3 regions of the Paenibacillus sp. S02 genome follow, and region 2 is predicted to be linked to each of the others. Evidence: predicted binding sites of a transcription regulator. Region 2 holds the regulator's gene; each other region holds the start of a gene.

Region 1 (3,285 bases), 160 kb from region 2:
AAAATTATATGAACAAAAGGGCATTGACGTACAAACTGACCGGGTGAGGGGACTGGATCATGGATCATGGACATTGTTGCATCGTATGTATCCTGAGGCAGACATTCCGGTAGTTCAGATCTCAGTAAATCCATATCTTTCGCCCAAAGCACAATATGCCATTGGTGAAGTGCTGCGTGGACTGGGAGAACAAGATATTCTGGTCATTGGCAGTGGAGTGACTGTTCATAATCTGCGTATCGTCAAATGGGGGGAAACGAAAACAGAACCTTGGGCTATAGATTTTGATGATTGGATTATTGAAAAAGTGCAAAGTAGAGATATAGAGGCTTTGGATCACTATGAAAGCGAAGCACCGTATGCTCGCCAGGCCGTACCAAGAGCAGAGCACTTCGTACCCTTGTTTATTGCAATGGGGAGTGGCAATCCTGCAAACAAAGCCAAGGTCATCCATAGAAGCTATGAGATGGGGAATTTAAGTTATCTATGCTTACAGTTTTAAAAAGTGTGTTGCCAGAAGAAGGACTAGTGTTAAAATGCTTCGCAACTGCTTCTGTATAAGTAGGGGAGTGGAAATAAATCAGGGAGTGTTATAAGCTATAATGGCTTATAACACTCCCTTTTACATAAAAAACGATTTATTATATCCGGCAAATCTCACGAGGGCACAATTCACAATGACATACGCCTTGCAGCATTTCCAAATCCTTGACAACAATCATGCCATTATCATATTCAACTGCATTTTTCTTACGTAGATCACTAAGCATCCGGTTTACGCTTTCCCGGGTCGCACCGATCATATTTGATAAGTCAGTATGAGTAATTTTCTTATGAATCAGGATATGTTCGCCGTGAGGCTCACCATAGGTATTACATAGACGGATGAGTGTTGAACATAAAGCGCCGGGCTTGCCGTACATCATCAAATCGCGGAACTTAGTTTGAGTAATGCGATGATGCGAACCCATCCATTTCATAAAGTCAATCGCAAAATCACAATGCTGGCAAATAAGCAACTCCAGATCTGTATGATCGATTACGCCAATATCACTGTCTTCCAGAACCTCAGCAGAAAAAGAATGCTTAGTACCGAAAAATGGATCGGCTTGACCAACAAGATCGCCGCTTTGATACATATATAGAATAAGTTCCTTACCCTCATCCGTTGTTTTGGTTACTTTCACGCGTCCGCGTTTAATATAAAACAGCTTATCCGCTGTATCTCCTTCCCAGAACAGATGCGAGCTTTCTGGCATAACTCGATCTTTCATCATCACTTGCAACCGGTTGAAGCTGGCCTCCGAGAAGCAACAGGTGTTGCCGCGGGCTTCCATTACATTTGTAGGGTTTCTCATCGTCCATTTCCCCTTTGTATCCTATGTTTTTTATCTGCAACTTGATCAATTCAAATTCATTATATACCTGCGCAATGCGTTTTTGGGGCAAGAAGAGGGGGTAAAAGTGGCAGAATTCCAAACTTTGTGATTTAATTCACTTCATAAAATAAAATTTTAAATAGATTGTGAAAAAAATCACAATATATCTTGAAAAGCTGTGTTACGATCAGTGCGTGAACAAGAGATAGTACACGAGATAACAGGAGGATGAGGGAAATGGCTGTTAAAAACGAGGTTATCCAAAAAGAGCAAAGCGCAGAGCAGTATATTCAAACGCTGATTGACCGGGGGAACCGGGCACAGCAAGCTTTCATGAGTATGAATCAGGAACAGATTGACGAAATCGTACAAGCTATGGCACTCGCAGGGATGGATAAACACATGTACCTGGCGAAGTTGGCTGTTGAAGAAACAGGACGCGGTGTGTACGAGGACAAAATCACCAAAAACATGTTTGCAACAGAATATGTCTATCATAGTATCAAAAATGAAAAAACCGTCGGTGTCATTGAGGACAATGATTTTGACAGTTTTCAAAAGATAGCAGAGCCAGTCGGCATTATCATGGGGATCACTCCAGTGACAAACCCAACTTCGACTACGATGTTCAAAGCGTTGATTGCCATTAAAACACGTAACCCAATCATTTTCGGTTTCCATCCATCTGCTCAATCGTGTAGTGCGGAAGCAGCCCGCGTCTTGCTCGAAGCAGCCGTCAAACATGGTGCTCCAGCTGATTGTATTCAATGGATTGAAGCTCCATCGATGGATAAGACAAATTCACTCATGAATCACCCGGATGTGGCTCTGATTCTGGCAACTGGTGGATCAGGCATGGTTAAGGCGGCATATAGCTGCGGTAAACCTGCTCTGGGTGTAGGCCCAGGTAACGTGCCTTGCTTTATTGAAAAAACAGCAGACATCAAGCAGGCCGTGAACGATCTCATCCTCTCTAAATCTTTTGACAACGGTATGATTTGTGCTTCCGAGCAAGCGGTTATTATCGAAGAGCCAATCTTCGAACAAGTGAAAAAATTGATGATCGCTAACGGCTGCTATTTTGTAAATAAAGAAGAAGCAGCTAAGCTCACTCAAGGAGCTATGAATGTCGAGAAATGTGCAGTGAACCCAGCTATCGTAGGGCAGTCTGCTGTGAAAATTGCTGAAATGAGTGGTATCACAGTACCAGCAGGAACTAAAATTTTGGTCGCTGAGATTGAAGGGGTAGGAACAAAATTCCCATTGTCTGCGGAAAAATTGAGTCCTGTATTGGCTTGCTATAAAGTAAAAAATGCGGAACAAGGTATTCAACGCGCTGCTGAAGTCGTGGAATTCGGGGGCATGGGCCACTCGTCCGCTATTCATTCGAACGATGAGGACGTTATCGCTCGCTTCGCAAACCGTCTGCAAACAGGACGTATCATTGTAAATGCACCTTCCACACATGGTGCGATTGGCGACATTTACAACACCAACCTTCCTTCGTTGACACTCGGTTGCGGTTCGTACGGTCGTAACTCGACTTCGTCGAACGTATCGGCAGTCAATTTGATTAATGTGAAAAGGGTGGCGAAACGGACGGTGAATATGCAATGGTTCAAAGTACCTTCCAAAATCTATTTTGAAAAAAATTCGACACAGTATCTTGCTAAAATGCCTGATATCACACGTGTAGCCATTATCACGGACCCTATGATGGTAAAACTGGGATATGTGGATCGTGTTATTCATTATCTGCATCAACGCCAAACACCGGTAGCTATCGAAGTGTTCTCTGAAGTAGAGCCAGATCCATCGACAGTTACGGTAGAACGTGGTACAGAAATGATGAGACGTTTCCAACCGGATTGCATCATCGCACTGGGCGGCGGTTCACCAATGGATG
Region 2 (3,285 bases):
TGAAATTTTGCGCAAGGGCGACAAGCTGATGCTGGACGTCAAGGAAGAACATGACGATTATGCGGCGGATAGCCTTATTACAGATATCACGGGTCTGCTCAAGGATTTGGCGGGGATCCGAGAAAATTTGCGCTTTTTTATCCGACTCGATGATGAAACAACCGTATACTGGCTCGAAGCGAGTGGGCAATTCCGTAGTAAATCATTGCAATTTTATGCGGTGCCCGTCGATGTGAGCCGCCAGTTGAAAGAAATGTTTTTTGACAAAAAAAGAAGCATTATTCTGACGTCTGCTACCTTATCGGTAGATAAGTCGTTTCAGTACATGATCGATCAGCTCGGCTTACAGGAGGCTGCAGATCAAGAGCGGCTGATGACTTCGCAGCTCCCGTCACCCTTTAATTACAGGGATCAGGTGTTGCTGGTCATTCCACGGGATTTCCCAAGCGTGAAGGGCAGTGTAGGAGATGCACACTTTGTAGATATGCTCGTTAGTTCTCTAGGAGCGACTGCTCAGGCGACGCGGGGGAGAATGCTCGTTCTGTTTACTTCCTATCGGATGCTCCGGCAAGTGTATGAGCCGCTCAAAGAGGCCTTAGCATCCAGCGAAATTACTGTGCTGGGACAAGGTGTGGACAGTGGCAGTCGCAGCAAGCTAACCCGCCGTTTTCAGGAAGCCAAAGCTTCTGTATTGCTGGGAACCAGCAGCTTCTGGGAGGGCGTCGATATTCCGGGGAAGGCTCTGACTTGTTTGGCCATTGTTCGCTTGCCGTTTCAACCGCCGAACCACCCGTTGCTGGAGGCAAAAAGCGAGCTGCTTCAGCAGCAGAAGAAGAATCCATTTATGAAGCTGTCTGTACCACAAGCGGTCATACGCTTCAAACAGGGATTTGGTCGGTTGGTACGTACAGCGAGCGACCATGGGGTCGTTATCGTTTACGATACGCGTGTGATCGAATCCTATTACGGAAAGCACTTTTTGTACTCGTTACCGGGACCAAAAATGGAGCATATGCCATCGGAGCAAATGGTGCCCCGCATCGCCGAATGGCTCCAATCCGCCCCGGAGACAGAGGCATAACGGACGGACACTAAGTATGTTCGTTACAATTAGGGGGAGCAAGTATGAAATCAGATAAAATTTCAGAGGCTGTCGTACGGAGGTTACCCGTATATTTACGTTATCTGAATGCACTTCACAAACGGGAGGTGGCTACGGTCTCTTCTCAAGAGTTGGGACAGAGGCTAGATTTGAACCCGGCCCAAATCCGTAAAGATCTCGCCTATTTTGGAGATTTTGGTCGGAAGGGTATCGGTTATGATGTTTCTTATCTAATCGAGAAAATACGCCATATCCTGAAAATCGACCAGCAAATTAATGTCGTATTGGTCGGTGCGGGTAATCTGGGGCAAGCCCTTTCGAATTATAACGCTTATTTAAAAGACAATATGAAGATTGTAGCAGTATTTGATGCGTTTCCGGATAAGGTAGGGACCAAGATCAATACATTGGTCGTTCAACCGATGGATGAACTGGAAGCGACTGTGAAAGAAAAAAACATTCGAATCGGGATTATTACTGTACCTGATTTTGAAGCACAGCACGTGGCTGACAGGCTTATTGAGAGCGGAATTGGAGCGATCCTGAACTTTGCACCGACTACTCTCAAGGCACCGGCCAACATTCGGATTCATGCCACAGACTTTACAACTGATTTGCTTAGCCTCGCTTATTATTTGGAGGACGGAAAGGAAGAAACACAATATGACAGTGAATAAATGGATGATTAAAAACGGCTCTTTTGCCGTAAATGGATCAGAAGCTGGGGTAGTCCATGGTTTTATGATTGTGGAGGATAGCCGTATTACTTATATTGGCGAAACTTTGCCTGCGGGTGAGGAAGAGACGGAAGCGATCGATGGTAAGGGGCTATTGTTTTTACCTGGTCTGATTAATACTCATGGTCATGCGGCGATGTCTCTGCTGCGTGGGCATGGAGATGACTTGGCACTTCAAGTATGGCTTCAGGAGAAAATGTGGCCTATGGAAGCCAAGTTTACATCTACGGACGTATACTGGGGTACGTCCTTGTCTGTGCTGGAAATGCTGAAAGGTGGAACAACGACCTTCCTGGATATGTACGATCATATGGATCAGGTGGCTCGTGTAGCTGAAGAGTCAGGTATTCGTGCAAGTCTGATGCGTGGAGCAATTGGACTATGCTCGGAAGAAGAACAGCGAATCAAGCTGGCTGAGGCCGTGACTTTTGCGCGTAACTGGCATGGTAAAGCAGACGGGCGTATTACAACGATGATGTCTCCGCACGCGCCATACACATGTCCACCTGCGTTTATTGAAAAATTCGTACAAGCTGCGCATGATCTGGACTTGCCACTGCATACGCACATGTCTGAGACGATCGCCGAAGTGGAGCAAAACGTACGCGACTACGGTTTGCGTCCAGTTGCACACTTGGATAAGCTTGGCTTTTTCTCCCGTCCTTCGCTTGTTGCCCATGGCGTTCATTTGAACGACGAAGAAATAGCTTTACTGGCTGAACGTGGTGTAGCGGTTTCGCATAATCCTGGTAGCAACTTGAAGCTGGCAAGTGGTGTGGCCAGAGTGCCTGAATTGCTGCGTGCAGGGGTTACTGTTTCTCTCGGAACGGATGGTCCTGCCAGCAATAATAACCTGGATATGTTCGAGGAAATGCGTCTGGCGGCACTTATTCACAAGGGTGTATCCGGTGACCCTACGGCAGTTCCTGCAAGTGAAGCGCTGCGTCTGGCAACAGAATATGGTGCAAAGTCGATTGGTTTAAAAGAAGTAGGAGCGTTGGCAGCGGGCAACAAGGCTGACTTTATCGCGTTGGATCTGAATCAGGCACATTTCTTGCCGCGTACAGATCTTATTTCCCATGCGGTATACTCTGCAAGCGCCAAAGACGTGGCTCACGTATGGGTAGACGGTCGTCAGGTTGTGAAAAACGGCGAATGCCTGACTATGGACGAGGAACGTATCAAACATGAGGCACAAGCCGCCTTTGAAGGGCTGCTGTCGCGCTAATTCAGGTGTCACATCCCCTTAGAGAGGAAGCACGGGTTTGAAAAATAAGAAAAAGTGGATAGCGGTCGCCATTTTGGCCGTGATACTGATCCTGATCAGCATTTTCTGGTATTATTCCTATGTTACTCAAGACCAGGTGGCTGAGGAAAATGCCGCTATCATTAAGGCCAAGCAATCAGGTGGTCTGGTTAGCACGACTCAAACATGGAAGTCTGTGT
Region 3 (3,285 bases), 940 kb from region 2:
CGGTGACGGTTCAAGGTGACTTCTACATCGTATATACACAGTCTGCTGTAGGCACACAGTCGCCGGGTCTTGCTACAGATGAGAGTGGCCCGAATGCACTTCGCAGCTGGCAAGGTGTAAGTGGCGCATGGAGCCAATCACCTGAGGAGGAAGGGAACTACATGATCCGGGCTATCGTCAGATATCCGGTGAATGCTCCAACGATTACGACTCCTACGAAGGCTACGTATACGCAGGAAGAGTCGATTACCGTAACAGGAACTTCCCCGGCAGAAGGAGCCGATATTCAGCTCTTTAACGGTAAGGAGCTGGCTGGCACAACGAAAGTGAAGGATCGCCAGTTCAGTTTGTCGGTTGATCTTCAACCAGGTACTAATCCGCTAAGTGTTCAAGCAGCGGTATACGGCAAATTAACGGATCGTTCCGAAACGGTGGTTGTGACGCTCGATCAGACTAAACCGGGTCTGATCCTGACATCGCCTGATGAAGGGGCGCGTACAAACGCGGGTGTAGTCAGTGTAGTCGGTACCGTGTATGACGAGTTCCTCACCGAATTGACGATTAATGGTGAGCCCGCTGAATTTGGAAGTGACGGCAGCTTTAACAAGCGGTTGCTTATCAACGAAGGTGAAAATCAAATTACGGTGACGGCCAAGGATCTTGCCGAAAACGAAACAAGCGTTACGCGCTCGGTGTATGTCGATACAGCTCTGCCGAAGCTTGAAAACATTAGCCCTGCTGAGGATGTGCGTATTACTCCAGGGCAGCCGGTACAAGTATCCTTTGACAGTGCATCCGGTTTGGAGGCGTCCTTCCATGTGGAGCTGCCTTTCAACCTGTCCACTTTGGGCCGCAACGATATTCCATTAAATGAAACTTCGTCAGGCCACTATGAAGGTACTTATTTCACTTCATCTTCTCTGAACCTGGAAGGCGGAGTCATCGTGATCCGGGTAAGGGATGCAGCGGGAAATGAAGTGGAGACGGAGGCACCGGGAAGATTGTATGTAACCAATGGTGGAGGACAGAACCCTGATCCGAATCCATCCAATGAGAAGCCGGTAGCCATTATTCAGGCTAACGAATCAGCCAAGAAGAACAAAAATGTACAATTTAACGCCAAAGCTTCCCGTGATGTAGACGGTGAGATCGTCAGTTACAGCTGGAATTTTGGCGATGGCGATACGGCGGTCGGTTCCAAGGTGAAGCATAAATTCACCACAGCTGGAACATATACCGTAGAGCTAACGGTAACGGATAATGACGGCGCAAGTGGTAAGACTGTGCATACGATCACGATCCGTTAACAGCCAGTAGGAAAGGAAATGCTTCTTTTAGAATAACAATGAAGGCCCACAGCAAGCCCCGGTTTATAGAGGCTGCTGTGGGCCATTTTTAATTGTCGAGCCGTTCAAGAAGCGGTACAATGAGTAGAACTCTAAAAAGTGAATCGTTTCACAATAATATTTTTTAGCAGGAGAGGATCCTATTGATTCATTTGCAAAAAGAAAGCGGACGTATCCGTCTTGTGCTGGATGCCTATTTTATGGGGGAAGATATCATTGTACTCATTTCAGGCGGTGATCAGCCTCATTTGGGAACGATTACAGCAGGGGCCAGACTCGAGCCGATTCAAACTGTGCAATTGCAAAATCACAAGGAGTTTTATATTACCGAAGAAATTGCAGTTCGCTTGCGAAAAGAGTTTGCAGGCAATTTTGCCATTTGCTGCGGGGCACATTTAGATCATGCAACCAAGGACGAAATCCGAGTGCTGACAGATATGGCTATACAATTGGGAAAAGAGCTCATTGGAGAACTCAAGCAAGCACGCTAGTAGCATACCTTCTTAATTGAATTCCCGAAAGAGCAGATTGCGATATGGGTACTTACTAAAGGGATACTTAAAAAGCAATGCAAAGCCATCATCCTCAATTTGTACGGATTTCAGCGCAGAGGATGGAATCAAACTACGAATCATGACATGAACTGCACGCTGGTCTTGTCTGTTGATCGCTTTGGCTAAGGCAGAAGCAAAACATGAATTACGTGCCAATTCGCGATACAGCGGAAAAACGGCTTTTGCAATGGCGCGATGAACTCTCGGCTCAAACGTAAACTGCACAGTCCCCGGTGGAATCGTCGTTCCATTCGTATAATAGAGCATCGGTGGCTGAGCTAAAAAGGAAATAAAGTAGCCGATGCCATTCGTGCCTAAGCCTTGTTTGGCGGCAAATGGCGCTACTGAGCAGAGAAGGGATTTCATCCGATCCAAATTGCCCTGAACGACAGCTCGTGACCATTGAACTGCAAACGCACGGCGAGTTGCAATAGCTTTGTAAAATGGCAGCATGGCAGTGGATATTATCCTAAGTGTGTTTGCATTTAAACGTTTGTGAGGCGAGCGCTTTCTGTGGGATGTTGAACGATATAACATAGCTCCGACCTCCTTGGCAGGATGCTCTCATGGAGCACAATTGATCTGTAACAGGTAAAATACTGTATGCCCAGTTACCTCAAAAAGTGCTAATATCGCTATGTTTCTTCTTTTTAACGTTCTAATTAAGAAAATCGAAATAAGTACTGTCCTGATTTGTAAGATTGTGGTACCCTAGAACTTATATAATTGCTATTTTACTTATTGGAGTTGAATTTAACAGATGAGTGATTTGTACAAGGAGCCTCGATCTTCCGATCCTTTTCAGGAGACGAACGATTATAACGCCCCATTTAACCCACCCCCAGTAGTTCCACCTACAAATAGTAAAGCTGTTGCCTCGATGGTGCTCGGGATTTTATCTGTGGTCATTCCCTATATCGGGTTGATTATCGGAATTGTGGGTATTATTTTGTCCAGTCTTTCCCTGAAGGAAATTAACCGTCATGGCGAGCAAGGCAGAGGTATGGCCATTGCTGGATTGGTATGTAGTATTATCGGTACACTGATTTATACACTGATCATCATTTTTATAGTTATTGTTTTTATTGTAGCGGCCTCCAGTGGCGATCCGGATATTTTTTCAGACATTTAATCAATTGAAGAATGCTTGAGTCAGACAAACCATTCACGATTTGACTATTGGATGCTATGATAAAAGGAGTCCAATGAAGGAGAGTGAAGCCGTATGGCACGTACTCAAACACAAAAAGCGCTGAGCAAGGCAAAACGCGCTGGAATCTATTGCGCGGCACAAAGCCGCAAAACGAATGACCATTATGGCGAGATTTCACAGCACATACGAGTGAAGCCGACCAAGCAAGAACAATTACAAAAGGTCAAGCACA

The links. The regulator Rex, encoded in region 2, represses fermentation and respiration genes when NADH is low (regulators of the CRP and FNR family bind a similar motif). The targets are predictions, from matches to a motif close to TTGTGAAATATTTCACAA.
Region 1: the regulator Rex is predicted to act here: its motif matches at 1,524-1,541, upstream of adhE (bifunctional acetaldehyde-CoA/alcohol dehydrogenase).
Region 3: the regulator Rex is predicted to act here: its motif matches at 1,444-1,461, upstream of lpdD (prenylated flavin chaperone LpdD).

Annotation. Positions count from the first base shown of each region.
Region 1 is NZ_CP073682.1:3,614,547-3,617,831, reverse strand. Features, by position in the region: gene KAI36_RS16065 (DODA-type extradiol aromatic ring-opening family dioxygenase) at 1-502, shown strand, start outside; gene KAI36_RS16060 (Crp/Fnr family transcriptional regulator) at 642-1,358, opposite strand; gene adhE (bifunctional acetaldehyde-CoA/alcohol dehydrogenase) at 1,617-3,285, shown strand, end outside.
Region 2 is NZ_CP073682.1:3,453,002-3,456,286, reverse strand. Features, by position in the region: gene dinG (ATP-dependent DNA helicase DinG) at 1-1,081, shown strand, start outside; gene KAI36_RS15220 (redox-sensing transcriptional repressor Rex) at 1,126-1,779, shown strand; gene KAI36_RS15215 (amidohydrolase) at 1,766-3,067, shown strand; gene KAI36_RS15210 (cell wall elongation regulator TseB-like domain-containing protein) at 3,105-3,285, shown strand, end outside.
Region 3 is NZ_CP073682.1:4,391,265-4,394,549, reverse strand. Features, by position in the region: gene KAI36_RS19515 (S8 family serine peptidase) at 1-1,307, shown strand, start outside; gene lpdD (prenylated flavin chaperone LpdD) at 1,490-1,837, shown strand; gene KAI36_RS19505 (hypothetical protein) at 1,850-2,437, opposite strand; gene KAI36_RS19500 (DUF4190 domain-containing protein) at 2,661-3,032, shown strand; gene KAI36_RS19495 (hypothetical protein) at 3,126-3,285, shown strand, end outside.